DNA from 2 places in the Azorhizobium sp. AG788 genome. Region 1 is predicted to be linked to the other one. Evidence: predicted binding sites of a transcription regulator. Region 1 holds the regulator's gene; the other holds the start of a gene.
What was found. The regulator LexA, encoded in region 1, represses DNA repair genes until DNA is damaged. The targets are predictions, from matches to a motif close to TGTTCNNNNTGTGTTCNG.

Region 1 (15,737 bases):
CGAAGAAGATGGCGAACAATCCGTCCACCACGATCACGAGGAAGATGGCCTTCACCACCGAGGCTGTGGTGTGCTGGCCGAGCGACTCGGCGCTGCCGCCGACCCGCAGGCCCTCCATGCAGCCGACGACGCCGATGATGGCGGCCATGAACGGCGCCTTGATCATGCCCACTTCGAACTGGGCGAGCGTAATGGCGTCCTTCAGGCGGTTGATAAAGACGTCCGGGGCGATGCCGCCGTAGAACCAGGCGACCAGCCCGCCGCCGATCATCGCCGCCATGGAGCCGACGAAGGTCAGCAGCGGCAGACAGATGATGAGTGCCAGAAGGCGCGGCACCACCAGCACCTCCACCGGGTCGAAGCCCATGACGCGGAGCGCGTCCACTTCCTCGCGCATGCGCATGGAGCCGAGTTCGGCCGTATAGGCGCTGCCCGACCGGCCGGCGATCATGATGGAGACGATGAGCACGCCCAGTTCGCGCAGCACCAACACGCCCACCATGTCGACCACATAGATGTCGGCCCCGAAGCGGCGGAAGTTGAAGATGCCCTGCTGGGCGATGATGCAGCCGATGAGGAAGGTGATGAGGATGATGATGGGCATCGCGCGGAAGCCCACGCGGTCCATCTGGTTGACCATGGAGGTGAATCGGAACGAGCGCGGGCGCGTAAGCACGCGCCCGAAGGCTGCCACCACAGCACCGACGAAGTTCAGCAGCGAGACCGCGTCTTCGGTGATGAGCACCATTTCCCGGCCGATGCGCTCGAACACACCCGGCGGCTTGCGCTCGGGCGGTGGCGGCTCGCGGCCGGTGCGGGTCATCTCCTCGATGAGGACGGAATAAGCGGGATTGAGGCCGACGATCTGCGGCTCCACGCCCTTTTCCTGCCAGACGCGGCGCAGACGCTCCAGCAGCAGGGCCCCGAAGGTGTCCATGCGGTCGAGCCGGGAGAGGTCAATCTCGACCGCCTTCGCCTCGCCATAGTGGGACGCGACCTGCATGACGGCCTGCTCCAGGCTGTCCGCATATTCGGACGTCCAGGCCCCCTGCCCTTCGACCTTGATACGGTCGCCTTCGGCATGGACATCGAGGAGCGAGGCGTCGGCCACTCTGGTCTCCGGCGTGGATCTGGTCGCTTGAGGCACAAGCGTCCCCATGCTCATACTCGCCCGGCCTTCCGGCGTCGAGATGCTGCGGCTGCGCAGCACGCAGCGTCAGCCCGTTTCTTTCAGTGTGAACAGCGCTTTAACCAAATGCCCCAACTCAGTGTCCGCGTCGAACGCTTTCCCATCGCCGGAACCTTCACCATTGCCCGCGGCTCCAAGACCGAAGCGGTGGTGGTGGTGGCGCGGCTGGAGGCGGACGGCCGCGCCGGCGAGGGCGAGTGCGTGCCCTATGCCCGCTATGGCGAGACCGTCGAAGGGACGGTCAAGACATTGGAGGATTTGGCGAAAGCGGTATCTGACGGCCTTGACCGGAAGACCCTGCAGGCCGCCCTTCCCGCCGGTGCCGCGCGAAACGCACTCGACTGCGCCTTCTGGGATCTCGAGGCCAAGACGCACGGCACTCCTGTCGCGAGCCGCCTCGGCCTCGTCCCGCCCGCCCCCTTGGTGACCGCTTATACGCTCAGCCTTGATTCGCCCGAGGCCATGGCCCATGCGGCCAGGGCGGCGGGCCGCCCCCTGCTCAAGCTGAAGCTCGGAGCGGAAGGCGACGAAGAGCGGCTTGCCGCGATCCGCGCAGCCGTGCCGCAGGCGCGCCTCATCGTCGATGCCAATGAGGGCTGGTCGCCGGACACGCTGGAGCCGCGCATGGCGGCCTGCGCCCGCTTCGGGGTCGAACTCATCGAGCAGCCTTTGCCCGCCGACAATGATGCGATGCTGGCGCAGGTGAAGCGCCCCGTCACCATATGCGCCGACGAGAGTGTGCACGACCGTCACGGCCTTGCCGCCCTGCGCGATCGCTATGATGCCATCAACATCAAGCTCGACAAGGCGGGCGGCCTCACGGAAGCGCTTGCGTTGGCGCAGGAGGGTGAGGCGCTCGGCTTCAAACTGATGGTCGGTTGCATGCTGGCGACGTCTCTCGCCATGGCGCCGGCCCTCCTGTTGGCCCAGAAGGCGCAGGTGGTGGACCTCGACGGGCCTCTGCTGCTCGCCCGCGACCGGCAACCGGGCATCCGATACGACGGCGCCCTCGCCTACCCCCCGACGCCCGACCTCTGGGGCTGAAGCGCGGCGGAGGCAAGCGCCGCCAGCAGGCCCACGGCGCCGAGCGCCACAGAGAGATAAAAAGCGTTCGCCCCGAAGGCCTGGAAGAGCGGCCCTGACGCGACGCTCGCTGCCGCCATGGCAAGGCTCACCGTCCAGCCGGCCAAGGACTGAACGGTTGCCGCCCGATGCTCGGGCACGGCGCGGGCCACCAGTTCCACGAGGCCGAGATAGGTGGCGCCAAAGGTCGCTCCATGCAGCAGTTGCAGCGGCAGCAGAAGCGCCAGCGGCAGATCGAACGTCATCGCCCCGAAGCGCACCATTGCCGCCGCACCGCCGATGGCCAGCAACAGAGCCGGCGGCAGGCGCCGCAGCACCCGCGTGCCGAAGTGGAACAGCACGATTTCCGAGACGACGCCAAGCGCCCAGAGCATCCCGATGGTGCCGAGCGACAGCCCCTGCTTCTGCCAGGTGACGGAGCCGAAGGCATAGAGCACCGCATGGCTCGCCTGCACGCTGGCCGCCGCCAGAATGCCGATGACAAGCGCCGTCCGCGCCCGCGGCACGCTGACGTGAAGCCCCGCCGCGGCAGGCGGGCGGGGCATCTCTGGCAGCATCACCAAGGTGAGCAGGAAGGCCGCGTGCCCCGCAAGCATGAGCGGCACGGTGACGCCCGCGCCCGCCGCACCCACGAGCCATCCACCGAGAAGATTGGCGAGGATGAAGGAGGCCGAGCCCCACATGCGGCTGCGGCCATAATCCACGCGCTTGGCCCGCGCCTGCCGGCTTGCATATGCGTCCAGCAGCGGAAAGGACGGATTCCACGCCATGGCGGCGAGGCCGAGGATGAGGAAGATCGCCCCGGCGCCGGAGGCGAGAACCAGCGCGCTCATCACCAGCAGCGTCAGCGCCGCAAGCAGCAGCAGGACCGCGCGCGGCTTGCCAATGCGGTCGGAAAGCCAACCCAGTATTGGCGTCGCGAGAAGGCGGGTGGTCAGCGGAACGGCCAGGGCGGTGCCGATCTCGCCGGGCGAGAGCCCGCGTTCCCCGAGCCAGAGCGGGAAGAAGGGCATGTAGACGCCGAGGGCGAAGAACAGGCCCGCATAGGCGGCCGGCAAGGCCAGCCGAACCCGTTCCTGCCCCTCACCGCTCATGCCGACCTCGGATCCGGGAAATCATGAAGGCCGCGCATGCGGCCCGGCCCTCAGAGATAGGTGCGCGCGATGGCGAGGAAGTCCGCCGCCTTGAGGCTGGCGCCGCCGACGAGGGCGCCGTCCACATCGGCCGCGCCCAGCAGAGCCTTGGCGTTCTCAGGCTTCACGGAGCCGCCATAGAGGATGCGCATGCCGCCCGCCGCCGCGCCGAAGCGCTCGGCCAGCACGGAGCGGACAATGCCGTGGACTTCCGCCACATCGGCCGGCGTCGGCACGAGGCCGGTGCCAATAGCCCAGATGGGCTCGTAGGCGACAACCGTATTGGACGACGTCGCGCCATCCGGCACCGAGCCGCGCACCTGAGCCGCCACGACAGCGCCGTGCTCGCCCGCCCGGCGCTGAGCCTCGCTCTCGCCGACGCAGATGACGGCCACGAGCCCGGCGCGCCAGGCGGCTTCCGCCTTGGCCCGGACATCGGCATCGCTCTCGTGGTGGTCGGCCCGGCGCTCGGAATGGCCGACGATCACCGCCTTGGCGCCGGCATCCGCCAGCATCTCGGCGGAGATGTCGCCGGTATGGGCGCCGCTCGCCTTGGCGTGGCAGTCCTGACCGCCCACAAGGATACGGTCGTCCGCGAGGGTCGCGGCCTGCGCCAGCACGGTGGCGGGCGGGCAGAGGAGCAGATCGATCCTGCCCGCAAGGGCCGCATCATAGCCGGCCGCGATCGCGCCGATTTCCGCCGTGGACGCCTTCAGCCCGTTCATCTTCCAGTTTCCGGCAACGAGGGGGCGGCGTTCGGCGGACATCATCATCTCCAGCTTGCGGTGCCGCCCCGTTAGCAGAGCCGGCCGGAAGCCGCAAACCGTGACCGCAAAAAGGCTGGTAGCAGGGGGCGCGAGCGCCGTTGCGGCCGCGGGTCCCCCTCCCTATGATGCGCGCCTTCCGCGCCGGACCTGCCGGTGCTCCTCGAACCAGACCGAACGATGGTACTCCAGAATCTCCGCAAGGGCGCATCCGGCCTGATCGCCAAGGTCTTCCTCCTCGTGCTGACGGTCAGCTTCGTCCTCTGGGGTATCTCCGGCGTCTTCACCAATTACAGCACCGGCACGGTGGCGGAGATCGGCGGCACGCAGATCTCGACCGACGCCTATCGCCAGCAGTATCTGGACCAGATCCAGCGCATCGGCCGCCAGGCCGGCCGGGCGATCACGCCTGACCAGGCGCGCGCCTTCGGCTTCGACCGCCAGGTGCTGAATCAGATGATCACCGAGGCGACGCTGGACGAGGCAGCCCGCAAGCTCGGCCTCGGCATGTCCGACGCCCTGATCGCGGACAGCATCCGCGACAATCCGGCCCTTCGGCCGCCGGGAGCGACGGCCTTCGATCCCGCCTATTTCCAGCAGCTTCTCCAGGCCAACGGCCTGACCGAGCAGCGCTTCCTCGCCTCCGAGCGCAAGCGCGTCCTGCGCCAGCAGCTCATCGAATCGCTGGGCGGCGCCCGCGCGCCCGAGGTGCTGAAGACGGCGGTGCATAGCTTCGAGAATGAGGAGCGCGCGGTCTCCTATCTGGACGTGACCTCCAGTTCCGTGCCCGCCCCGGCCGCGCCCACGGACGAACAGCTCAAGGCCTATTATGACGGCCACAAAGTGGTGTTCCGCGCGCCGGAATATCGCAAGCTGACGCTGCTCGTGCTCACGCCCGCGACGCTGGCGCCGTGGATCCAGATTTCGGATGCCGACGCCAAGGCCGCCTACGACCGCAACGCCGCCCGCTTCGGCACGGCCGAGCAGCGCGACGTGCAGCAGATCGTGTTCCCCAGTGAGGCGGATGCGAAGGCGGCGCTGGACAAGATCAAGGGTGGCACGAGCTTCGCTGACATCGCCAAGGCGCGCGGCCTCTCCGACAAGGACACCAACCTCGGCCTTGTGGCGAAGTCCGCCATCATCGATCCCAAGGTTGCAGACGCCGCCTTCGCCCTTCCGGCGGACGGCACGTCCGATCCGGTGCAGGGGCGCTTTGGCTATGCGCTGGTGCATGTGACGACGATCGTTCCCGCGACCGTCAAGCCCTTCGCGGAAGTGGAAGCAGGCCTGCGGCGCGATCTCGCTCTGGAGCGCGCGCGGCGGGAGCTTCTGGACAAGCACGATGCCATCGAAGACGAGCGCTCCTCAGGCGCCTCGCTCAGCGAGACGGCGCAGAAGCTCGGTCTCACGCCCGAGGTGGTCGATGCGGTGGACCGCTCGGGCCGAGAGCCCTCCGGCGCCGAGGTCACCGACATTCCCGACCGCGTCAATGTGCTGAGTGCCGCCTTCTCCAGCCGGCCGGGCGTCGACAACGATCCGATCCAGCTGGCGCAGAACGGCGGCTATGTGTGGTTCGACGTGAACGAGGTCACCCCCTCCCGCGAGCGTCCCTTCGACGAGGTGCGCGAGCAGGTGGCGTCCCGCTGGAGCGAGGACGAGGTGGTCAAGGCGGTTGAAGCCAAGGCCAAGGGTCTGCTGACGGAACTCGAGGCCGGCAAGTCCATCGCGGACGTGGCCAGCGCCAACGGCCTTGAGGTCAAGACCGCCAGCGGCCTGAAACGCGGTCGCGCCGAGGGCGACTTCACCACCGAAGCGGTGGCCAAGGTGTTCGGCGTGGCGCTCAACGGCTATGGCGTGGCACTCGGCACCGCCAATGCCGAGCAACTGGTGTTCCAGGTGACGAAGGTGGAATCGCCGCCGAGCGCCAACGACATCCGGATCGACAACCAGCTCCAGCAGCAGGTGGAGAACGACATTCTCCAGCAGTATCTGACAGCCCTGCAGGGCCAGATCGGCCTCACCATCAACCAGCGCGCGGTGCAGCAGGCGGTCGGCGCCAATCAGGTCAACTGAGGGAGCGTGGCATGAGCGCACCGACCTCGTTCGACGGCTTCGCCGCCCGCTACGTGCGGGGCGAGGCCCAGGTAGTCAGCACCACGCTGGTCGCCGACCTCGAGACGCCCGTCTCGGCCTTCCTCAAGATCGCCGGCGACAAGGCCAATGCCTTCCTCCTGGAATCGGTGGAAGGCGGCGAGACCCGCGGGCGCTATTCCATGATCGGGCTCGAGCCGGACGTGATCTGGCGCAGCAATGGTGCGAAGGCCGAGATCAACCGCCACGCGCTCACCGACACCGAGACCTTCGAGCCCTGCCCCGAAGCTCCGCTCGCCGCGCTACGCAGCCTTTTGGCCGAATCGCGCATCGAGCTGCCCGAGGGTGCCCCCCCCATGGCGGCCGGGGTGTTCGGCTATCTTGGCTACGACATGGTGCGCCAGATGGAGCCGAAGCTCGGCCCCGCCAAGTCCGACCCCATCGGCGTGCCGGAAGCCCTGCTCATCCGCCCGACCATCATGGTGGTGTTCGACGCGGTGAAGGACGAGATCACCGCCGTCACACCCGTGCGACCCAAGCCCGGCGTTTCCGCCACCGCCGCCTTCGAGGCCGCGCTCGCCCGTCTCGACCGGGTGACGCTGGCGCTGGAACAGCCCATCGCCCATCCGGCGCCCGAGCCCTTCCATGGTGCGGTGGAGGCCACATCGAACACCACCGAAGCCGACTTCTGCGCCATGGTGGAAAAGGCCAAGGACTACATCCGGGCCGGCGACATATTCCAGGTGGTGCTCTCGCAGCGCTTCGAGAGTCCCTTCACCCTGCCGCCCTTCGCGCTCTACCGCGCGCTGCGGCGGATCAATCCCGCGCCCTTCCTCGTCTATCTGAACTTCGCCGGCTTCTCGGTGGTCTGCTCGAGCCCGGAGATCCTCGTGCGGCTGCGCGACGGCAAGGTCACCATCCGCCCCATCGCCGGTACGCGCCGGCGGGGCGCGAGCCCCACCGAGGACGAGGCGCTCGCGACCGAACTTCTGGCCGACCCGAAGGAGCGAGCCGAGCACCTGATGCTGCTCGACCTCGGCCGCAACGACACCGGCCGCGTCTCGAAGATCGGGACCGTGAAGGTGACGGACAGCTTCTTCATCGAGCGCTACAGCCAGGTCATGCACATCGTCTCCAACGTGGAGGGCGAGGTGGACCCGCGCTTCGATGCGCTGGACGCGCTGGCGGCGGGCTTCCCGGCCGGGACGGTCTCGGGCGCGCCCAAGGTGCGGGCCATGGAGATCATCGACGAGCTGGAGCGCGACAAGCGCGGCATCTATGCCGGCGCCATCGGCTATTTCGGCGCCAATGGCGAGATGGACACCTGCATCGTCCTGCGCACCGCCATCGTGAAGGACGGACGCATGTATGTGCAGGCCGGCGCCGGCCTCGTTTATGACAGCGTGCCTTTGAGCGAGCATCAGGAGTGCGTCAACAAGGCCAAGGCCCTGTTCCGCGCCGGCGAGGAAGCGGTGCGCTTTGCGGCACGGGCGGGGCGCGGCCAATGAGGCGGGCCGGACTCCCCACACCGGAAGGGCGATGGCGCGGCGCTTGACCCTGTGAACGCCGCCACGCTTTAACCCTTGTCCGGAGCGCCACGCCTCGCCCATGCGAGGGGCGCCGTCCGGATCCGCCGGACGCTGGAGCCGCCATGACCGCCGTCACGCTGATCGATAATTACGACAGCTTCACCTACAACCTCTGGCACTATCTCGGCGAACTCGGTGCCACCGTGACCGTGCGCCGGAACGATGCCATGGACGTGGAAGGCATCCTCGGCGAGAAGCCGGACGCCATCGTGCTCTCCCCCGGCCCCTGCACGCCCAACGAGGCGGGCATCTGCTGCGACCTGATCGCCAGGGCCAGCGACACGGTGCCCATGTTCGGCGTCTGCCTCGGCCATCAGGCCATCGGTCAGGTGTTCGGTGGCGACGTGGTGCGTGCCCCGACACCCATGCACGGCAAGATGTCCGAGATCCTGCACGAGGGCCGCTCGGTCTTCCGCGGGCTCAACCATTCCTTCCAGGCGACCCGCTACCATTCGCTCATCGTGGCGCGCGAGACGCTGCCCGCCGATCTGGAAGTAACCGCCCACACGGCCGACGGCCTCATCATGGGTCTCGCTCACCGCACCCGGCCGGTGCACGGGGTGCAGTTCCATCCCGAGAGCATCGCCTCCGAGAACGGCCATGCGCTGATGCGCAACTTCCTCGACATCGCCACCGCGTTCAACGCCGCGCGCGCCAAGGACTGACCCGATGGAACGCTTCCGCCCCCTCCTGAACAAGGTCGCCATGGGCACGGCGCTCAACCGCGACGAGGCGGCCTACGCCTTCGACAAGATGATGTCCGGCGAGACGACGCCCTCGCAGATGGGCGCGCTGCTCATGGGCCTGCGGGTGCGCGGCGAGACGGTGGACGAGATCGTCGGCGCCGTCTCCGTCATGCGCGCCAAGATGCTGACCGTGGACGCCCCCGTCGGATCGGTGGACGTGGTGGGCACGGGCGGCGACGCTTCGGGCTCCTACAACATCTCCACCTGCGCCTCCTTCATCGTCGCGGGCGCCGGCGTGCCGGTGGCCAAGCACGGCAACCGCGCGCTTTCCTCCAAGTCCGGCGCGGCGGATGTGCTGGCAGCGTTGGGCGTTCGCATTGACCTCGCGCCCGCCGCCATCTCGCGCTGCATTGCGGAGACCGGCATCGGCTTCATGTTCGCGCCGACGCATCATCCGGCCATGAAGAACGTCGGCCCGACGCGCGTGGAACTGGGCACCCGCACCATCTTCAACCTGCTCGGCCCGCTCTCCAATCCGGCCGGCGTCAAGCGCCAGATGGTCGGCGTGTTCGCCAAGGCGTGGCTCTCGCCGCTGGCCGAGGTGCTCAAAGCCCTGGGTTCCGAGCGCGCTTGGGTGGTGCACGGATCGGACGGCCTGGACGAGATCACCATCTCCGGTACGACGGACGTGGCGAGCCTCGAAGACGGGCGCGTGCACACGTTCGAGATCAGCCCGGAGGACGTGGGCCTGACCCGCGCCGCACCGGAATCGCTGCGCGGCGGGGATGCCGAGCACAATGCGGCAGCTCTGCGCGCCGTGCTTGAGGGTGCCCCCGGCGCCTATCGCGACGTCGCCGTCATGAATGCCGGCGCCGCCCTCCTCATTTCCGGCCGCGCTGCCTCGCTGCGCGACGGGGTGGACATGGCCAAGGCCAGCATCGACAGCGGCGCCGCCAAGGCGAAGCTTGAGCAACTTGCCCGCGCCACGCAGGCGCTTGCCCCGCAGGTGGACGCATGAGCGACATTCTCTCCCGCATCGAGACCTACAAGCGCGCCGAGATCGAAGCCGCGCGCGCCGCGCGTCCGCAGGCCGCGACCGAGGCGGCCGCCCGCGCGGCCGATCCCGTGCGCCCCTTCGCCAAGGCGCTGGAGGCGAAGATCGCCGCCGGCCAGACGGCCCTAATCGCCGAGATCAAGAAGGCAAGCCCCTCCAAGGGCCTCATCCGTCCGGATTTCGATCCGCCGGAGCTGGCCCGCGCCTATGAGGACGGGGGCGCGGCCTGCCTCTCCATCCTGACCGACGGGCCTTCTTTTCAGGGCGCGCCGGAATATCTCATCGCTGCCCGCGCGCAGGTGAGCCTGCCGGTGCTGCGCAAGGATTTCCTGTTCGACACCTATCAGGTGGCGGAAGCCCGCTCCTGGGGCGCCGACTGCATCCTCGTCATCATGGCCGCCGTGGATGACACGCTCGCCCGCGACCTTGTGGCCGCGGCGACCGATTTCGGCATGGATTCGATCATCGAGGTGCATGACGAAGCCGAGCTCGACCGGGCGCTCGCTCTGCCCTCAAAGCTCATCGGCATCAACAACCGCAACCTGCGTACCTTCGAGACGACGCTCGCCACCTCCGGCCGTCTCGCCCCGCGCGTGCCGAAGGACCGCATCGTCATCGGCGAGAGCGGCATCTTCACGCATGCGGACGTGAAGCTGCTCCGGCAGGTGGGCATCGCCAGCATTCTCGTGGGCGAAAGCCTGATGCGGCAGGAGGATGTCACCTCCGCCACCCGCACGCTGCTGAACGGCTGACTTCCGGCGCGGAACGGCCGGGGGCATACTGGCCCCGAGGCCGCCGCAAGATGCGGCCCCTAGGGAGATGCGCATGAAGATGGTGGGTATTTTCGCCGCGAGCGCCTTTATGGGCCTCACCGGACTCACGCTCCCGGCCGCGGCCGCTGACGTGACCGGCCTGTGGGCGACGCCGGTGCATGGCGGACAGGTGGAGATCAGCAAGTGCGGCGCCTCGGTGTGCGGCCGCATCGTGACCTCCGAGGGCATCAAGGCCGACCCCAACCTCAAGGACACGAAGAATTCGGATGCCGCCAAGCGCGACCGCGTGCTGAAGGGCCTGCAGATTCTCGGCGGCTTCTCCGGCGGCCCCACGGAATGGACCGGCGGGCAGATCTACAATGCCGATGACGGCAAGACCTACAGCGCCTCGCTGACGCTGGATGGTGACAACACGCTCAAGGTGCGCGGCTGCATCGTCGTGCCCTTGTGCCAGACCCAGACCTGGACCAGGGTCCGCTGATGACGCGCCTCACCCACCTCGATTCCACCGGCGCCGCGCGCATGGTGGATGTGTCCGACAAGCCTTCCACCACGCGCGAGGCGCTGGCGGAAGGACAGGTGGTGATGGCCCCCGAGACCCTCGCGCTCATCCAGTCCGGCAATGCCAAGAAGGGCGACGTGCTCGGCGTCGCCCGCATCGCCGGCATCATGGCTTCCAAGCGCACCCATGAGCTCATCCCCCTCTGCCATCCCCTCATGCTGAGCAAGGTGGAAGTGGAAGTGACGCCGGACGAAACCCTGCCCGGTCTTCATGTGGTCGCGCGAGTGAAGACCGCCGGCCAGACCGGCGTCGAGATGGAGGCGCTGACGGCCGTCTCCGTCGCCTGCCTCACCATCTACGACATGGCCAAGGCCGCCGATCGCGGCATGCGCATCGAGAACATCCGCCTGCTTGAAAAATCCGGCGGCCGCTCGGGCGACTGGCGCGCGGCGTGAGCATGACCGGCACGCCCAAGAAGGCCCCGCTCATGCCGGTGGCCGACGCCCTCGCGCTCATCACGCGCGATCTCGATGTTCTGGCAACCGAGATGGTGCCAGTGGACGAAGCCGTGGGCCGCGTGCTCGCGGCCCCGCTCGCCGCCCGCCGCAGCCAGCCGGGTGCCGACATGTCGGCCATGGACGGCTATGCCTTCGCCTATCCCGAGACGCTGGACATCCCGCTGACCCTGAAGGTGGTGGGCGAATCGGCCGCTGGCCGCGCCTTCGACGGCGCCGTGGGGCCGGGAGAAGCCACGCGTATCTTCACCGGCGGCGTCGTGCCGCCCGGCGCGGACACCGTGGTCATCCAGGAGAACACCACGCGGGACGGCGACAGCGTCACCATCACCGTGCCGCTCGCCAAGGGCCGCAATGTGCGCAAGGCGGGCTTTGATTTCGCCGCCGGCACCGCCCTCTTGCCGGCCGGCCGGCGGCTGAATGCTCGCGACGTGATGCTCGCTGCAGCCGCCGATCACGCCATCCTGCCGCTGGCCCGCCGCCCGCGGGTGGGAATCATCCAGACGGGAGACGAGCTGGTCTATCCCGGACAGGCCACCGGCCTCCTTTCGGAGGTGGTGGTGTCCAACGTCTATGGTCTTGCGGCGCTCGCGCGCGAAGCGGGCGCGGAGGTGATCGACCTCGGCCTCGTGCGCGACGGCATGGACGAGACCCGCGCCGCCATAAGCCGCGCCCGTGACCTCGGCATCGATGTGCTCGTTTCCTCTGGCGGCGCCTCCGTGGGCGAGCATGATCTGATGGCCCCGGCACTGAAGGCCGAGGGCATCGCGCTCGCCGTGCACAAGATCGCCTTGCGCCCCGGCAAGCCGCTGATGTTCGGCGCCGGCGGCAACATGCGGGCCCTCGGCCTGCCGGGCAATCCGGTCTCGGCCTATGTCTGCGCCGTGCTCTTCCTGCTGCCCATCCTGCGCCGGATGCAGGGCGAGGATGCCCCGCTGATGGCGACGCGCCCGGCGCGGCTCGGCACCGCCATGCCGGCCAATGACACGCGCATGGATTTCGTGCGGGCGCGGCTGCGTTTCGAGGACGGGCAAGCCATTGCCCATCCTCTGACCAATCAGGACAGCAGCATGCTCTCGGCTCTCGCGAGCGCCGACTGCCTGCTGATTCGCCCCGCTCATGCGCCCGAGGCAAAGGTGGGCGACCCGTGCGAAATCATTCCGCTCAACGCCTGAGACCGGCGTTTACCCGATGTTGAGGCTTGTGGAACAAACAAGAAACAGGTACATAATGTTCCTGATTTGTTTCGCAGGGCGCGGAGCGGATCGTCTCCCGGTCCGATGGGCCTGGTCGCAAGGGGCGGAACCACACGATGCTCACCCGCAAGCAGTATGATCTTCTGCGCTTCATCCATGAGCGCCTGAAGGAAACGGGCGTGCCTCCCTCCTTCGACGAGATGAAGGAAGCATTGGATCTGCGCTCCAAGTCCGGCATCCATCGCCTCATCACGGCCCTTGAAGAACGCGGCTTCATTCGCCGCCTGCCGAACCGCGCGCGGGCGCTGGAGGTGGTGCGCCTGCCGGATAGCGCGGCGCCGGGTCTCGCGGCCGCCCGCAGCGGCGGGCGCGGCTTCTCACCCAGCGTGATCGAGGGCAGCCTCGGGCGCGTGCGCCCGGTGGTGGATGACGAGGAACCAGCCGCCGTGGTGGCCGTGCCCGTCATGGGCCGCATTGCGGCCGGCTCGCCCATCTCGGCCATCCAGACCCGCAGCAACACGCTGAACCTGCCCCCCGAAATGCTCGGCACGGGGGAGCATTTCGCCCTTGAGGTGCGCGGCGACAGCATGATCGAGGCCGGCATTCTCGACGGCGACACGGTGCTCATCCGCAAGTGCGACACGGCCGACACCGGCGACATCATCGTGGCGCTGGTGGATGACGAGGAAGCCACCCTCAAGCGCCTGCGCCGCAAGGGCGCCTCCATCGCCCTTGAGGCCGCCAATCCCGCCTATGAAACGCGCATCTTCGGCCCCGACCGCGTGCGCATCCAGGGGCGGCTCGTGGGGCTCATCCGCCGGTACTGAGGGCGCGTTCGGAAGCGCGGTTTCCGAGAGACGGATTGTTTTGGGACAGTGAGATGCAGCGGGACCATCAGGGTTCCTCCTGCGCATCGTCCGCGCTTCGGCGGCCGGCTGTCTCCGTATCGACGACGGGCATCGGCAGATCCGGGAGCACTGGCATCCAGGGCCGCTGAACGCCGACAGGGCGCGTCGGAACAGTTCGCCAGTGCACAGCGAAGGACTGGCGGATTTGCGCCTGAGAAGGCGCTTGGGTCATGGCGCTCCGCGCCGATTGTCGAGGGGCCCTCTCCGTGGGCGTGTGCGGCTGAGCTGACGGAGCGATGGACTTCTGCCTACCCACGGTTGGCTCCTCCTCCACATGTGCGCGCCTGATTGCCCCGGCATCTGCCGTTGGCGGCATCGGCGGCGCTGAGGACATCGGGCGTATCCCGGATTGGGTGCCTCCGTTCCTTGCCGCCCTTATCTCTCGCGCCTTGGCCCAGCGGGCCTGCTGATCGCGCCAGAGCGAGGCCCGGTGATCGGCCGCCATGCGGCGCGGACGCGTGGCCGGCGGGGCCGGCGGCGGACCATCCGGTTCGGCTTGCGCCGATGCGGGTCTCACCTCGGAAGACGAAGCGTCTGTTTCGGACGGCGTTTCAGGACGGAGCTCGGGCGCGGCTTTAGCCTGCACGCTGTTGCCGGATGCAGCCTGTGGCAGCTCCACGGCCGCTGGTGCGGCCTCTCCCATCGCCGGCGGAGGTTCACCCGCGACCCGATGCGGGGTGGCTATCTCCCCTGCCGCCTGCCCCGGTCGATGAAAGAGCGCCAGCGTCCCCGTGCGGCTCATGTCCTGCGGCGTGAACAGGCGGGCGGCGCAGGCCGAAATGTTCTCGGTCGAAGGGACCTCCGCCGTCACCACGAGGCTCGCTTCCCCGCACGCGGCCGGAAGAGCCTCGGCCTTGCGAACCAATACGATCTTCGTGCCGTCCGGGAGCGGCGCCATACAGCGGCGGGCATCGCAGGCAAAGCCCTGCGCCAGATCGGGCGCCTCCGCCGTGCGCGGATCGGCTTCCTTGCTGAGCCACTGCTCCGCCACCAGCCGCGAACTGCGCGCGCCCGCGATGCTCAGGCGCCCATCGCCGCCGCGCACGGCAACGGTCTGGCCGTTGGCGGCAATCAGCACGTCCGGCCGGGGTGGCGCGCCCAGGAGCAGGAGCGCCGCGACGACGCAGGGCACGGCGGCAAGGCGCAGAAGCCCCCGCAGCAGGCAGAGCGCCAGCAAAGCGAGTGTCGCGAAGGCGGCAGTGCCCGCCCCAACCCAATCGGTGCGCATGTCGGCACCGGGCAGGGCCGCAACCACGTCCGACACCTTCACCATGATGTCGATGCCGAGGCCCATCACCGGCCAGGCGATGAAATCCCAGCCGAACGGCAGGAGAAGCACCCCGAGCAGGCCGAAGGGCATGACGAGGAACTCCACCGCCGGCATGGCCGCGAGGTTGGAGAGGAGGCCCATGATGCCCAGGCGCTGGAAATGCAGCGCCGCATAGGGCGCCGTCGCAGCCCCGGCGACCACGGAGGTCATGGAGAGGGCGGCCAAGAACAGGCCCATGCGCGCCAGCGCCCGCAGCACGAGCGGGCCGGCCGCCAGCCGGCCGCGCAGCCCGGTCCATTGCTCGTAGGCCGCCACCAGCGCCAGCGTCGCGGCGAAGGACATCTGCGTGCCGGGCTCCAGCAAGGATTCGGGGCCGAACGCCAGCACCAGAACCGCCGCTACCGCGACCGTGCGCAGAGTGAGCGCCGCTCGCCCCGCGATCACGCCCACCAGCACGATGGCGAGCATCCAGAAGGAGCGCTGGGCCGGCCAGTCATTCCCGGAGAGCAGGAGATAGACGCCGCTTCCCGCGAGCGCCGTCGCAGCCGCCAGAGACTTGATGGGAAACCCCAGCGCCAGCGGGGGGAAGGCCGCAAGGCCGCCGCGCACGAGAAAGAAGAGTGTACCCGCCACCGTGGCCATGTGCAGGCCGGAGATGGAGAGCACATGGGTGAGGCCGGAGACGCGCATGCTCTCTTCCACCTGCGGAGAGATGGAAGCACGGTCACCCACGACCAGCGCCACGGCGATGTCGGCGGCGGTGCCGCTGAGCACGGCGCGGATGCGCGCGCCGACCGCCTGACGCACCTCGTCCACGAGGCGCCCCATGCGCACGCTGAAGGGAGCCGGCTCGGCGAGCGCGATGATCCGCGGGCGACCGAGCCCGAATCCCACCGCATCAATGCCGCGGAACCAGATATTGCGGCCGAAGTCATATCCACCCGGCAGCGCCGCCTCCATGGGCGGCAGCAGGCGGGCCAGAAC
Region 2 (15,737 bases), on a different contig from region 1:
CGGGCGGGACAGGCATCGTCGCCGTCAGCGGGAACGGCGCCGTCGGCGTCACCAACTCTGGAACGGTGAGCGCAACCGGCATCGGCATCTTGCTCGACGGTACCACGAACGCCCTCACCAACAGCGGCACGATCACCACCACCGGCACCACGGCGGTGCAGACCGGCAATGGCGACAGCACGATCACGACCCGCGGGCGCATCGCGGCGGCCTCCGCATCCGACACCGCGATCGCCATGGGATCCGGCAGCAACCGGCTGGTGCTCGCCGATAGCGCAACCCTGGTCGGCAAGGTCACCAACGTCAGCAGCGCCAACACGCTGGAACTGAACGGCTCGGCCACCGGCAGCCTCGATCTCGGCTCGGTGGGCGCCACGGGCAATTTCCAGGGCTTTGCCAATCTGGCGAAGTCCGGCACCGGCACCTGGACCGTCACAGGCAGCGGCAGCAGCCTGACCGGAACGGCGGTGGTGAATGCCGGCACGCTGGCGGTGCAGGGCGCGCTGGGCGTCAGCTCCCTCACGGTGGGCAGCGCCTCGACCGCCACGCTCGCCATCTCTAACGGCGGCACCCTCAGCAGCACCACGGCCGCGGTCAATGCGAGTGGCGGCGCCAGCGCTCTGGTGACCATCGCCGGCACCGGGTCTGCCTGGACCAATACGGGTCTTGCGTCCATCGGCACCACGGGCACCGGCTCGCTGACCATCGGCACCGCGGCGCAACTGACGAGCGACGCATTCATTCTCGGCGAACAGGCCGGAGCGAGCGGAACGGCGACCGTTTCCGGCACGAATTCGGGTCTCACGATCAGCACATACATGAAGGTCGGCAATCTGGGCACCGGTTCGCTGACACTGAGCAGCGGGGCAACGGCCTCTGTCGGCCAGGTCACCTATATCGGTGATTTCGACAACAATTCGCCCCCCACCGCATCGGGCTCCGGCAGCCTGACCCTGAGCGGCGCGGGCACGCTGTTCACGACCCAGGGCCTGTATCTGCGCAACATTGGCGCCCAAACCAGCAGTCTGCAGATCACCGGTGGCGCCGTCCTCGACAACCTGCTCGGGCTCTACACGTCGGGCAGTAACTCCAGCATCTATGTGAACGGCGCCAACACGGCTCTGAAGGTCGGAACGCGCACCAGCAGTCCGGTCACCTGGAGCACCTCCGACGGCTGGTTCTCGCCCGATAGCGGACATATCGAAGTGTCCGGCGGCGCGCTGCTTGATGCCGACGGCAGCTATATTGGCGGAAACGGGACCGCGACCATGCTGGTGACCGGCGCCGGAACGCGCTGGCTCAACGGCCTGCCCCTCTATATCGGCGGCACCGGGAACGGGAATCCGGGCAACGGCACGGTCACGGTCTCTGACGGCGCGTATGTGAAATCCTCCACCAGTGCGGTCGGCGTCGACCCCGGCGCCGTCGGCACCCTCACCCTCACCGGAACCGGGACGATCTACGAGGTCGTGCCCAATGCCGCGGCGGGTTCGCCTGGCAACATGCGGGTCGGCTTCAGCGGGACGGGCACGGTCACGGTCACCGACGGGGCGCTGCTGCGGGCCGCCAACCAGATCAACATCGCGACGAATGCGGGCTCCGTCGGTGTGCTCAGCATCGGTGGCGCAGCCGGAGCGGCCGCCGCTGCTCCGGGCTCCGTCGACGGCGGCACGCTCGGCATCGTCTTCGGCGACGGTTCCGGCAAGCTGGTGTTCAACCACACCGGCGCGGCCTATGTGTTCGCTTCGGCGATCTCGGGAACGGGCGAGGTGGTGCAGCAGGGCCCCGGCACCACCATCCTCACGGGCGACGATAGCGGCTTCTCCGGCACCACCTCCATTTCCGGCGGCACGTTGCAGATCGGCAATGGCGGCACGACGGGCACCCTCGGCGGCAACATCTCCCTCGTCGGCGGCACCCTTGCCTTCAACCGCAGCGACAGCATCACCTATGCGGGTTCGCTCTCGGGTGGGGGCGCGCTGGTCAAGAGCGGCTCCGGCACGCTGACGCTGACAGGCGCCAACAGCTACACCGGCGGCACCACCATCACGGCGGGCACGCTGCAGATCGGTAACGGCAGCACCTCGGGCTCCATCAGCGGCGCCATCAGCAATGCGGGAACGCTGACCTTCAACCGCTCCGACGCACTGACCTACGGCGGCGCTATCTCTGGAAGCGGTTCGGTGTTCAAGTATGGCACCGGCACGCTGACGCTGACGGGAGCCAGCACCTATACCGGCCTCACCTCGGTGCAGGGAGGTGGCCTCGCGGTCAACGGCAGCCTCGCAGGCAACGTGACCCTCGGGACGGGGACCACTCTGTCGGGCAGCGGCAGCATCGCCGGCAACGTGCGCGTGAACGGCGGCACGCTCTCCGGAAACCAGACCGCGCCGCTGACCATGGGCTCCCTTACGCTCGCGTCGGCGTCCAACGTCAACGTCACGCTCGGCGCCGCCAGCAGCAGCCCGGCCTTCAACGTACTCGGGAGCCTGACGCTCGACGGCACCTTGAACGTGACCGCCAATCCCGGCTTCGGCACCGGCGTCTATCGCCTCTTCAACTACGGCGGAGGCCTGACAGACAACGGCCTCAATGTGACCCCTGTTGGAGGCCTCTCCGCCACCGTTCAAACGGCGATAGCGCGGCAGGTGAACCTGGTTGTCACGGACCCTGGGCAGAGCATCCTGTTCTGGAATGGAGGAACCACCACGCCAGCAGGCCAATTGTGGGGTGGTCCTGGCACGTGGACGGCCGGGCCCCAGACAAACTGGAGCAACGCCGCCGGTACGCTCTCCCAAGCATGGAACGGAAACTTTGCCGTCTTTCAGAGCTGGCCAGGAAAGGTGACGGTTGACGCCAGCGCTGGCCCGGTCACCACGACAGGCATGCAATTCGTAACATCTTCGTACGAGATCAGCGGTGACGCAATTACGCTGACTGGGTCCTCTCAGATCCCCATCCGGGTGGGTGACGGCACTGCAGCGGGCGCAGGAACAGTTGCTTTTATGAATGCCAAACTGACGGGAACCGGCGGCCTGAACAAGACAGACCTTGGCACCCTGGTTATTGGCGCATACAACGATTATACAGGTGGAACCACGATTTCCGCCGGCACCCTCTGGATCGGAAACGATGTATTTGGTCCTCCAGGAAATATTATCGGAGACATAGTTAACAACTCAAAATTGGTATTCGGAAATAATGGTACATATATTTCATCAAACAACATATCCGGAACAGGTTTAGTTGACGTATCTCGCGCAGGACTCAGAGGATTCTATAGACCAGTCATATTTACTGGAACAAATACATATACGGGTGGAACCATTGTCCCTTTCACTGGAATTCTCCAGATCGGCAACGGCGGCACGACAGGGTCCATCGTTGGTGACGTCGCCAATGACGGCGAACTCACCTTCGCCCGCTCTGATGCTGTTACGTTTTCTGGCATTGTTTCGGGCAGGGGAGACGTGTTCAAAAGCGGAACTGGAACGCTCACTCTCTCGGGATCCAATACGTATACCGGGCGGACTGAGGTACAGGCCGGCAGCCTTGTGGTCACCGGCAGTCTCGGGGGAACGCGGCAGGTCATCCTGAGCACCGGAGCGACGCTGTCCGGTAGCGGGAGTATCGGCGGCAGGGTCGAGGTGAATGGCGGCACGCTCGCGGGCACGCAGGCCGCCCCCCTCACTATGGGCGCCCTGCTTCTTGCGTCCCAATCGAATGTCAACGTCACGCTCGGCGCGGCCGGTGGCAGTGCGCCGTTCAATGTGCTGGGCAACCTGACGCTGGACGGCACCTTGAACGTGACGGCCGATGCCGGCTTCGGGGCCGGCAGCTATCGCATCTTCGGCTATGGCGGCACGCTTACCGACAATGGCCTCGACGTGTCGCGCGGCGGTGGCTTCGTCGGCGTCATCCAGACCTCCGTGGCGGGGCAGGTCAATCTGCTGGTGTCGGACATCGGGCAGACCATGCAGTTCTGGAACGGCACGACCACGACAGCGACCGGAACGGTGGTGGGCGGCAGCGGAACCTGGACGGCCGGGCCCCAGACCAACTGGACCAATGCCGCAGGCACCGCTCCTCAGCCCTGGAGCGCCGGGTTCGCCATCTTCCAGGGCGCGGCGGGCACAGTCCGCGTTGATACCAGCGCGGGCACCGTCGCAACCACCGGCATGCAGTTCGTCACCAACGGCTATCTGGTCACCGGCGATGCCCTGACCCTGTCCGGCACCGCCCAGGCGAGCATTCGCGTGGGCGACGGAAGCGCGGCGGGCGCCGGCACGGTTGCCACCATCGCCAGCGCCCTCACCGGCACGGGCGGCATCAACAAGAACGACCTCGGCAAGCTGATCCTGACGGGCACCAACACCTATACGGGCGGTACCACCGTCACCGCCGGAACCCTGGTGGGCAGCACCACCAGCCTCACCGGCAGCATCATCGACAATGCCGCCCTGGTCTTCAACCAGACCACCACGGGCACTTATTCCGGCACCATCTCCGGCACGGGCTCGCTGACGAAGACCGGCGCGGGCACGCTGATCCTGACGGGCACCAATACCTATACGGGCGGCACGCTCATCTCCGAGGGCACGCTCCAGATCGGCAATGGCGGCGCCAGCGGCTCCATCGTCGGCAACGTCGTCAACAACGCCACGCTTGTCTTCAACCGCTCCGGCACCTACGACTTCCCCGGCACCATCACCGGCTCGGGCGCGGTGATCATCACCGGCGGCTCCACGGTGAACTTCACCTCGGCCGCCGGCTACAACGGCAACATCGGCGTTGCGGATTCCAGCTTCGTCCTGTCGCCCAATGCCGTGTCCCGGTCGAGCTACACCATCGGCACCGGCGGCACGATCTCCGGCACCGGCACCATCGGCGGCCTCACGGTGGCCTCCGGCGGCACGGCGGCGCCGGGCTATTCGCCGGGCACCCTTACGGTCGCCGGCAACGTCACCTTCCTGCCGGGCTCGGTCTATAGCGTGGACGTGACGCCCTCCGGCGCCCACGATCTCATCACCGCCTCCGGCACTGCCAGCATCCTCGGCGGCACGGTGGCGGTGAATGCGACGGCGGGCGGCTACAGCCCGGTCACCACGCTCACCATCCTTCAGGCCTCGGGCGGGGTGAGCGGGACATTCGCCAGCGTCACCTCCAACCTCGCCTTCCTGACGCCGCTGCTGAGCTATGACGCCAACGACGTCTATCTGACGCTGCGGCGCAACGACATCAGCTTCGCCAGCCAGGCGCTCACCGCAAACCAGCGGGCCGTGGCGGGGGCTGCCGACGGGCTCGGCTGGAGCAACCCGGTCTATTACGCCCTCGCGAACCTGCCCGTCGGTGCGGCGCCCGCCGCCTTCGACAGCCTGTCGGGCGAGGCCTATGCCTCCTCAAGCACGGTCATGCTCCAGCAGTCGATCTATCTGCGGGATGCGGTGGGCGCGCGGCTCGGGCAGGCGCTCGCGCCGGCGACCGCGCCCGGCGGGCCTGAGACGGCGGCGCTGGCGCCGGGCCTGACCCCGACGCTCTGGATGCAGGGCTTCGGTGCCTGGGGCAATGCCTGGGGCAACGGCAATGCGGCGAGCGTCAGCAGCGACATCGCCGGCGTGTTCGGCGGCGCCGACGTGGCGCTGGGCGATCGGTGGCGCGTCGGCCTCATGGGCGGCTACAGCCGCACCACGCTCGATGCGAATGCCCGCAACAGCTCCGGCACCATCGACAATTACGACATCGGCCTCTATGCGGGCGCCCGCTATGGCGACCTCGGCCTGAAGGCCGGCGTCAGCTATACGTGGCACGATGCGGCCATGACCCGTAGCGTGGTGTTCAGCGGTTACAGCGGCCGCAACACCTCCGGTTATGACGCCGGCACGACGCAGGTGTTCGGCGAGGCGGGCTATACCTTCCGCATGAACGGCATGGCACTGGAGCCCTTCGCCGGCCTCGCTTACGTGCACCTCGCCACCAACGGCCTGACCGAGACCGGCTCGACGTCCGCCCTCTCGGTCAGCACCGGCGACATGGACACGGTGTTCTCGAGCCTCGGCCTGAGGGTGGGCAGCAGCCTGACGCTGGTGCCCGGCCTGACGGTGAGCCCGAGCCTCAGCCTTGCCTGGCTGCATGCCTTCGGCGATGTGGCTCCAGCCTCCACCACGGCCTTTGCGACCGGCTCACAGCCCTTCACGGTGACCGGCGTGCCGCTCGCCCGCGACAGCGCCCTCATCGGCGCCGGGCTCGACTATCGCATCAACGCCAATGCGGTGCTCTCCGCCACCTACAGCGGCCAGTTCGCCTCCGGCATCCAGGACAACGCCTTCAAGGGCATGCTGACGGTCAACTTCTGACCTCCATTTCCCGCCGGGCGCGCCATTGTGCGCCCGGCCTCCCGCATCCCCCGCCACCAGTTATTCCGGACAACGCCTCTGAATGCTTCGCCGACGAGGTGGACGCGCCGGACGGCGCCTCACGATCGAGCGTGACGCCGCGAACGGAGCCGCTTGCCCGTCGTAAAGACGCCGAAGCTGGCTGACTGATCCGATGGAAAGACCGGCAAAGAAAAAGGCGCTGCCCAGCAGCGCCTTTAGGTCTTGTCCAACAGGATAAGGCGCTTCAACACCCAACCCAGCGCGCGCTCACCTCATCGCTAGAGGCGGCCAAAGCATGCGTGGTCGGGGAGCCCTGCGCGCCGCTGTGCCTCAGAACGGGATTTCGTCGTCCATATCGTCGGCCGGGCGACCGCCACCCGAGCGGGCACCGCCGCCACCGCCGCCGCCTCCCGACCGGGCCGGGCCGCCGCCGAAGCCGCCGCCCCCACTGCCGGAATAACCGCCGCCGCCGCCGAAGCCGCCGCCCCCACCGCCGGAATAACCGCCACCGCCGCCGGAGACGCGCTCCATGGGACCGGAGGAACCGAAATCGGAACCGCCGCCATAGCCGCCGCTGCCGCCGCCGTAATCATCCCCGCCCTCGCTGCCGCCGCCGCGACCGTCGAGCAGGGTCAGTTCGCCGCGATAGGGGCGCAGCACCACCTCGGTGAAATAGCGCTCGCCGCCATTCTGGTCGGGCGCTTTGCGGGTCTCGAGCTGGCCTTCGATATAGACCTTCGAGCCCTTCTTCAGGAACCGCTCGGCTACGCCCACGAGGTTCTCGTTGAAGATGGCAACCGAATGCCACTCGGTGCGCTCGCGCCGCTCGCCGGACGCCTTGTCGCGCCAGGTCTCGGACGTGGCGATGCGCAGGTTGCACACCCGGCCGCCATTCTGGAAGGCGCGGATCTCCGGATCCCGGCCCAGATTGCCGACCAGGATCACCTTGTTGACGCTGCCGGCCATTCGGGTCTCCGTTCTCTTGTCTTCACGTCTGCTGATGAGGTCTGACACCGGAGGCCGCCGATCAGCGCCTGGGCGCACGGCCCTCAGACCTTGCTCGCACCGTAACGGTCCTGCCGGGCGAAGCGAGGGCGCGCGCCCGTTGTCCACCAAAATGGCCCAGGCAACCCCCAATGTTCCATTTATGTTCTAGCGCGTGCCCGATATTTCCACAAGCTACGGTTTCAAGCTTTTTTACTGGCCCGACCCGCACGTTCCTGTTACGTTCCCTGCTGCATCGCACGCCGCTTCCTATATGAGCCCCGTTGCAGGCACCCTGCCCGCCCCTCGATGGAGCGGGAACGACGGTGCCGGCGGCACGGCGATGCGGGCCGGAAGCCGAGAGGCGGATTGAACATCCGCGGTCGGTTCCCTGCCGTACAGACGCTGTTCTGAAGCTGCCACCGGCGACGGCTGGCCGCGATCCGTCCGTTCTCTGCGGGCCCCCGCCCGCCAGCCCAAGCTCGAGACTCATGAGCGACCGCAAGCCCTCCTCCCGCGCCGTCACTGCCCCCAAGGACCGACGCGATGCCCGGCTTCTTTCCGTGCGCGGCGCGCGCGAGCACAATCTCAAGAATGTGGATCTCGACATTCCGCGAGACAGCCTCGTGGTGTTCACGGGCCTCTCGGGCTCGGGCAAGTCCTCGCTTGCCTTCGACACCATCTATGCGGAAGGCCAACGGCGTTATGTGGAAAGCCTCTCGGCCTATGCGCGCCAGTTCCTGGAGATGATGCAGAAGCCGGACGTGGACCAGATCGACGGCCTCTCCCCCGCCATCTCCATCGAGCAGAAGACGACCTCGAAGAATCCCCGGTCCACCGTCGGCACGGTGACGGAGATCTACGATTACATGCGCCTGCTCTGGGCGCGCGCGGGCGTGCCTTATTCCCCCGCCACCGGCCTGCCCATCGAGAGCCAGACCGTCTCCCAGATGGTGGACCGGACCCTCGATCTGCCGGAAGGCTCGCGCCTCTACATCCTCGCCCCCGTGGTGCGCGGCCGGAAGGGCGAATACCGCAAGGAGATGGCGGAGTTCCTCAAGAAGGGCTTCCAGCGCGTGAAGGTGGACGGCGCCTTCCACGAGATCGCGGAAGCCCCCGCCCTCGACAAGAAGCTGAAGCACGACATTGACGTGGTGGTGGACCGCGTGGTGGTGCGCGCCGACATCGCCGCCCGCCTCGCCGACAGTTTCGAGACCGCGCTCGGCTTGGCGGACGGCATCGCCGTGCTGGAGTTTGCCGACCAGAAGGAAGCGGACGGCAGCCCGAAGCGCGTCATCTTCTCGGAAAAATTCGCCTGCCCGGTCTCCGGCTTCACGATCCCGGAAATCGAGCCGCGCCTGTTCTCCTTCAACAATCCCTTCGGTGCCTGCCCGGCGTGCGATGGTCTCGGCGTGGAGCAGACCATCGATCCGGACCTCGTGGTGCCGGACAAGAGCCGCACGCTCAAGCAGGGCGCCATCGCCCCCTGGGCCAAAAGCACCTCGCCTTATTACGGCCAGACGCTGGATGCGCTCGCCAAGCACTACAAATTCAAGCTCACCGTGCCCTTCTACGATCTGCCCAAGAAGGCGCAGGACGTGATCCTGTTCGGCTCGGGCGAGGAGGAGATCGCCTTCTCCTATGACGATGGCCTCAGAGCCTACGAGACGAAGAAGACCTTCGAGGGCATCGTGCGCAATCTCGACCGCCGCTGGCGGGAGACGGAGAGCGACTGGGCGCGCGAGGAAATCTCGAAATATTTCTCCACCGTGCCCTGCGCCACCTGCGCGGGCTATCGCCTGAAGCCCGAGGCGCTGGCGGTGAAGATCGCCGGCAACCATATCGGCCAGGTGGGCGAGATGTCCGTGCGAAGCGCCAGCGCATGGTTCGAGGATCTGCCCGGCACGCTCTCCGACAAGCAGAACGAGATTGCCGCCCGGATCCTGAAGGAGATTCGCGAGCGCCTGCGCTTTCTCATGGATGTGGGCCTCGAATATCTCACCCTCGGCCGCTCCTCCGGCACGCTTTCCGGCGGCGAGAGCCAGCGCATCCGCCTCGCCTCGCAGATCGGCTCGGGCCTCTCGGGCGTGCTCTATGTGCTGGACGAGCCCTCCATCGGCCTGCACCAGCGCGACAATGCGCGGCTGCTGGAGACGCTGAAGCGCCTGCGCGATCTCGGCAATACGGTGATCGTCGTGGAACATGACGAGGATGCCATCCTCGCCGCCGATTATGTGGTGGACGTGGGGCCGGGCGCCGGCATCCACGGCGGGCGCATCGTGGCGCAGGGCACGCCGCAGGAAATCCTGGCCGACCCCGCCTCCATCACCGGCAAGTATCTCACCGGCGAGCTCTCCGTGCCGCCGGCCCCGCGCCGCAAGCCCAATCCGCGCAAGATGCTGAAGCTCTCCGGCGCGCGCGGCAACAATCTGAAGAATGTCACGGCAGAAATCCCGCTCGGCCTGTTCACCTCCATCACCGGCGTCTCGGGCGGCGGCAAGTCCACGCTGCTCATCGACACGCTCTACAAGGCGGTGGCGCGGCGGCTGAACAATGCCCATGACGCCCCCGCCCCCTTCGACAAGCTGGAGGGGCTGGAGCATCTGGACAAGGTCATCGACATCGACCAGTCGCCCATCGGCCGCACGCCGCGCTCCAATCCGGCCACCTATACGGGTGCCTTCACGCCCATCCGCGAATGGTTCTCCGGCCTGCCGGAAGCCAAGGCGCGCGGCTATGGTCCGGGGCGTTTCTCCTTCAATGTGAAGGGCGGGCGCTGCGAAGCGTGCCAGGGCGACGGCGTCATCAAGATCGAGATGCACTTCCTGCCGGACGTCTACGTCACCTGCGACGTCTGCAAGGGCAAGCGCTACAATCGCGAGACGCTGGAAGTCACCTTCCGCGAGAAGTCCATCGCCGACGTGCTGGACATGACGGTGGATGAGGGCGCCGAATTCTTCAAGGCGGTGCCGAGCGTGCGCGACAAGCTGGAGACGCTGGCGCAGGTGGGCCTTGGCTATATCAAGGTCGGCCAGCAGGCCACCACGCTCTCGGGCGGCGAGGCGCAGCGGGTGAAGCTAGCCAAGGAGCTCTCCAAGCGCGCCACCGGCCGCACGCTCTATATCCTGGACGAGCCCACCACCGGCCTGCACTTCCATGATGTGGCCAAGCTGCTGGAGGTGCTGCACGAGTTGGTGGAGCAGGGCAATACGGTGGTGGTGATCGAGCACAATCTCGAAGTCATCAAGACCTCCGACTGGGTCATCGACCTCGGACCGGAAGGCGGCGACGGCGGCGGCGAGATTCTGGTGGCCGGTCCGCCGGACGTGGTGGCCAAGGAGAAGCGCTCCCATACCGGCACCTTCCTCGCGGAAGTGCTCGCCCGCCGCCCCATGGCGAAGACGCGCAAGAAGGCGACAGCGGCCGAATAACCCAACGGCGCCTCCCCGGGGGCGCCGTTTGCCCTCCTGCAAGCCTCCCACGCGGTGGTGCGCCCTCGCGGGTGTGGAATCTCCGAGGAGCGCGCAGCCGCTGGTGCGGCACGGATGGGAAAGCCAGAGGCGGGGCGATTCCGCTCCTTTCTTGGTGCGCGGCGGGCTTATGCCTCATCTCGAAGGCCGACGAGGCGTTGGATCGGGGCTGGCCGGCCCGAATCCCTGTCCACACCCGGACACAGGGCTCCGTCCCGCGTCGCGCGCATCATATGCATGCAAACAAAGCGACTGTGTCCGGGCGGGTTTCACCTTATGCATCTGGCGCAGGGATGCTTCCAGTTTGGTGGTGTTCCGCTATGGGTTGCGACGGTTTCGCGCGGCGGCGACACGGTTTTGCCGCAGGTGCGAACGCGCGGGAGCCTTTATGCTCCTTCACGCCTACTCGAGACGCCTGACATCAGGCCGTCACGATTTCCGGCGACGGGTTCTGGCCGGCCCTGACTCGGCGCCGGGCCTCTGGCCTGAAACAAAATCAAAGACTTATCCGATCCAAACTTGGACTGCCCGCTAATCAGGCACGCTCCCGATGAGGGCGGCCGCGTTTTGCGGCACCGCAAGATGTATCTGCTCACCACAGAGGCATTGGTAAACAGATTCACTCCATTTCTGCTTATATGCGGGGCATGCAATGCTGCAATGCATCACCACATCTTGGGCGCAGGCCTCGGCAGGCGTATCTAGCTCCCCAGAACACGACGCAAGACGCGGACCCCAAGGGTTCGCGCAAGGAGACTGAAAATGATCATCTGGGGTTTCATCGCTCGCCAGGTTCGCCGCTGGAACGCTTACAACCGCACCATCGCCGAACTCTCTCAGCTCGACGACCGTACGCTCGGCGACATCAACGTGTCCCGCAGCGAGATCCGCGCCATCGCCCGTAACGCCGCCCTCATGGTGGCCTGAGCGATCTCCACGGAACACCCTACCGGCGCAGATGCGTCGGCAGGTTGCGGTGAGCGTACCGAACGTGGCCCCTCCGGGGGCCATTTTCGTTTGTGGCGGCGCCATTGTGCCCGCCCCTCCCTTGAAGCGCGCGGCCGGATCGGGCACACAACGCGCCTTGGATTTCCGACGGGCGCCGCGCGAGCGCACTGACCGCCTGCCCGCAGGCCGGTCTGTGAACGCGCTCCAAGCCGGGCCTGACCCGCCCGCCCGTCCTGCCCGCTCAAGTGAGGATGCATGAGCCAGACGTCCCTCCAGCCGGTCCATGTGGTCGGCGGCGGCCTTGCCGGTTCCGAAGCGGCCTTCCAGCTCGCCGAACGCGGCGTGCCGGTGGTGCTGCACGAGATGCGCCCGGTGCGCGGCACGGAGGCCCATCACACGGACGGCCTTGCGGAACTCGTCTGCTCCAATTCCTTCCGCTCCGATGACGCCCAGACCAATGCGGTGGGCGTGCTGCACGCGGAGATGCGCCGCGCCGGCTCGCTCATCCTGCGCTGTGCCGATGCCAATCAGGTGCCCGCCGGCGGGGCGCTGGCGGTGGATCGCGACGGTTTCTCGCAGGCGGTCACCGCCGCTCTGGCGGAACACCCCCTGGTGGAGATTCGCCGCGAGGAAGTCACCGCCATCCCGCCGGAGGAGTGGGACAACGTCATCATCGCCACCGGCCCCCTCACCTCGCCCGCGCTCGCGCAGGCGGTGCTGGAGCTGACCGGCGAAAGCGCGCTCGCCTTCTTCGATGCCATCGCCCCGATCGTGCATCTGGACAGCATCGATTTGTCCAAGGCCTGGTTCCAGTCGCGCTATGACAAGGTGGGCCCCGGCGGCACGGGCGCGGATTACATCAACTGCCCGCTGGACAAGGATCAGTATGAGGCCTTCGTCGATGCGCTGCTGGCGTCCGAGAAGGTGCCGCTGCGCGATTTCGAGGCCAAGACGCCCTATTTCGACGGCTGCCTGCCCATCGAGGTGATGGCCGAGCGCGGCCGCGAGACGCTCCGCTTCGGGCCCCTGAAGCCCGTCGGCCTCACCAATCCGCACAATCCGGATGTGAAGCCCCACGCCGTCATCCAGCTCCGGCAGGATAACAAGCTGGGCACGCTCTATAATCTGGTCGGCTTCCAGACCAAGATGCGCCATGGCGAGCAGGTGCGCGTGTTCCGCACCATTCCCGGCCTTGAGAATGCGGAATTCGCCCGGCTCGGCGGCCTGCATCGCAACACCTATCTGAACTCGCCTCGCCTTCTTGACGGCACCCTGCGCCTGAAGGCCGCGCCCCGCCTGCGCTTCGCCGGCCAGATCACCGGCTGCGAGGGCTATGTGGAAAGCGCCGCCGTGGGCCTCATGGCCGGCCGCTTCGCGGCCGCAGAACGCCGGGGCGAAGCCCTCGTGCCGCCGCCCGCCACCACAGCCCATGGGGCGCTCCTCGCCCACATCACCGGCGGGCATATCGAGACGGTGGATGCCGGCCCGCGCTCCTTCCAGCCCATGAACGTCAATTTCGGCCTGTTTCCGCAGCTCGACGTGAGCCCCAAAGGCGCCGACGGCAAGCGCCTGCGCGGCTCGGAGAAGACGCTCGCCAAAAAGCGCCTGCTGGCGGAACGGGCACTTTCCGACATGAGCGCGTGGCTCGACACGCCCGCCGCGGCGGCGTAAGAGGCGCCATGCCGAGGCTGAAACGCTCCGTGCCGCCGGTCGAACACCAGGCGGACCCTTCCCGCTTCACCGTGGACACGGTGCTGAAGCGCGACGTGTTCTCCACCGTCGAGCGCGGCACCTGGACCGACCGCGCGGGAGTGGCCCACCCCGCCGTGCGCCGCCGCTGGAACGAGGTCTCTCCCTGGTTCGCGCTGCTCGCCGCGCGTCTCGCCGCCCATGAGGTGAATGCACTGGAAAAGGTGCAGTCCACCGGCGTCACCACGCCGCTGCTCGCCGTGGGCAAGCGCTTTCTGGTGCGCGGCTGGATCGAGGGCGTGCCGCTCCAGATCGCCCGGCCCACCGGCGATCTGCACTTCTTCACCTCCGCCCGCGAGGCCCTGCGCACGCTCCATCGCGCCGGCTATGTGCATAACGATCTCGCCAAGCAGCAGAACTGGCTGCGCGGGGCGGATGGCGAAGCCTGGCTGATGGATTTCCAACTGGCCATGCCCTTCAGCCGCCGCTCCAAGATCGGCCGCGTGCTCGCCTATGAGGACCTGCGCCACCTGCTGAAGCACAAGCGCACCTATTGCCCCGAGGCGCTCACCGCCCGCGAGCGCACCATGCTCGCCACCAAGAGCCTACCCACCCGCATCTGGATGGCCACCGGCAAGCGCGTCTATCGCTTCGTCACCCGCAACCTCATGTCCTATTCGGACACCGAGGGGCGCGGCCCGCGCGTCACGCAAGTGGCGCCCCGCATCGCGGACGCGCTGAAGGCCCATCCGGCAGTGGCCGATGTCCATATGGCCGATTTCCAGACGCTGGGTGGCAAGGTGGGCCTCTATGCCTTCGTAGAACCCAAGGCGCCCGTGACCGTCGAAGTCCTGCGCGAGCATCTGGCCCAGGCGCTGCCGGACCGACCGCACCTCGACCACCTCCAGATCGTCTCCCGCCTGCCCCGCGCAACGGATGGCACCGTGCGCGACGACCTGCTGCTGCTGGTCGCCCGCAACCAGATCGAGATGCTGGATGCGTTGGCGGGCGATGATGACACCCGCACGCTGGTGGCCGACATCGCGCGCGGCCGCCTCAATCTCACCGACCGCATCACCCGCCCGGCCGCCTGACGGACAAGCGCGCCCTCAGCGCGTGCGCGCGGAGGCCCGCCAGAGTGTCCACTGCCGGCGCAGGGCGGAGAGGCCGCCGACGCGGGCGAAGGGGTCGCGCAGACGCTCCAGCGCCTTCAGATCGCCCGGCACGAGCGCGAGGGTGAGAAAGGCGGGCGCCAGCGCGGGATCGAGCCCAACCAGCGCCTTTTCCGCCTCGGCCAGATGGCGCGCGGCCTGCGTGCGCAGATCGGCCAGCGTCGCGAGGATGCCAGGCGTCGGCTTGCGGGCCACCACCTCGTCGCGGCTGGAGCCATGGCGCTTCAGCACATCGAGCGGCAGGAAGCACTGCCCGCGCGCCGCATGCACCGGCAGGGCCCGCATCAGGCCCGTCAGCGCAATGGCGACCCCTCCGTGCCCGCAGGCATTGGCCAGAGCCGGACGCGGGCCGCCGCCGAGGATATGGGCGGAGAGCTGGAGCAGCGCCGAAGCGGTCTCGCCCGCATAGCCCTCCAGATCATTCATGCTCGGCATGGGGTCGTCATAGAGATCGAACACCCGCGCCTCGATGAGGTTCAGCAGCGCGCCGCGCGGCAGGCTGTAGCGGCCGATGGTGCCGAGCAGGGCGCTCGCCACCGGATGGCCGCCCACTTCGCCGCGTCCGTGGCCCTCGATCAGTTCGCGCCACCATTGCAGGCGCACCTCTCCGGGCAGGGCTTCGCGCACGACCTCGCGCACACGGGCGACTTCCACGTTGAAGGCATAGAGGGCGAACAGGTCCTGCCGCTTGTCTGCCGGGGCGAACAGCGCGGCGAGGAAGCGGTCGCGGTCCTGCGCCCGCACGAGATCGGTGCAATAGGCGTAGTCGCTCGCCGCCGCCGGCGTGGCGGCGAGGGCGGGCGGAACGCCGAAATCAGGCGGCAGGCTCATGAACGAGGCCCCCGGTCACAGGGCAACGAGCCCCGCCCCCACCAGCCGCCCTTCCCCGAGCAGCACATTGTAGGTGGCGGCGGCGGCAGAGGTCGGCATGAGTTCGAACCGCAGGCCCGCCTCGCGCAGCAGCGCCTTCAGCGGCTCCTTGAGGATCGCCGGGTCCTTGCCGGTGCCGAGGAACAGGAGCTCGAAGCGCTCCGCCTCGGCGAGGATGGGCGCGAGCGCCGCCGCGTCGATGTCGGCGAAGCGCTCCACCGTCCAGGGCC

Region 2: the regulator LexA is predicted to act here: its motif matches at 7,512-7,529, upstream of ssb (single-stranded DNA-binding protein).

What each region holds. Positions count from the first base shown of each region.
Region 1 is NZ_SOBM01000002.1:267,230-282,966, reverse strand. It holds gene DFO45_RS05330 (MlaE family lipid ABC transporter permease subunit) at 1-1,111, opposite strand, end outside; gene dgcA (N-acetyl-D-Glu racemase DgcA) at 1,256-2,233, shown strand; gene DFO45_RS05320 (MFS transporter) at 2,203-3,366, opposite strand; gene tpiA (triose-phosphate isomerase) at 3,417-4,172, opposite strand; gene DFO45_RS05310 (SurA N-terminal domain-containing protein) at 4,350-6,242, shown strand; gene trpE (anthranilate synthase component I) at 6,254-7,768, shown strand; gene DFO45_RS05300 (aminodeoxychorismate/anthranilate synthase component II) at 7,912-8,514, shown strand; gene trpD (anthranilate phosphoribosyltransferase) at 8,519-9,553, shown strand; gene trpC (indole-3-glycerol phosphate synthase TrpC) at 9,550-10,341, shown strand; gene DFO45_RS05285 (DUF2147 domain-containing protein) at 10,415-10,843, shown strand; gene moaC (cyclic pyranopterin monophosphate synthase MoaC) at 10,843-11,319, shown strand; gene glp (gephyrin-like molybdotransferase Glp) at 11,322-12,554, shown strand; gene lexA (transcriptional repressor LexA) at 12,692-13,402, shown strand; gene DFO45_RS05265 (ComEC/Rec2 family competence protein) at 13,470-15,737, opposite strand, start outside.
Region 2 is NZ_SOBM01000008.1:227,286-243,022, forward strand. It holds gene DFO45_RS21070 (autotransporter domain-containing protein) at 1-6,353, shown strand, start outside; gene ssb (single-stranded DNA-binding protein) at 6,705-7,340, opposite strand; gene uvrA (excinuclease ABC subunit UvrA) at 7,850-10,789, shown strand; gene DFO45_RS21085 (DUF1127 domain-containing protein) at 11,591-11,755, shown strand; gene trmFO (methylenetetrahydrofolate--tRNA-(uracil(54)-C(5))-methyltransferase (FADH(2)-oxidizing) TrmFO) at 12,032-13,447, shown strand; gene DFO45_RS21095 (serine/threonine protein kinase) at 13,456-14,559, shown strand; gene DFO45_RS21100 (phytoene/squalene synthase family protein) at 14,575-15,468, opposite strand; gene DFO45_RS21105 (Mth938-like domain-containing protein) at 15,484-15,737, opposite strand, start outside.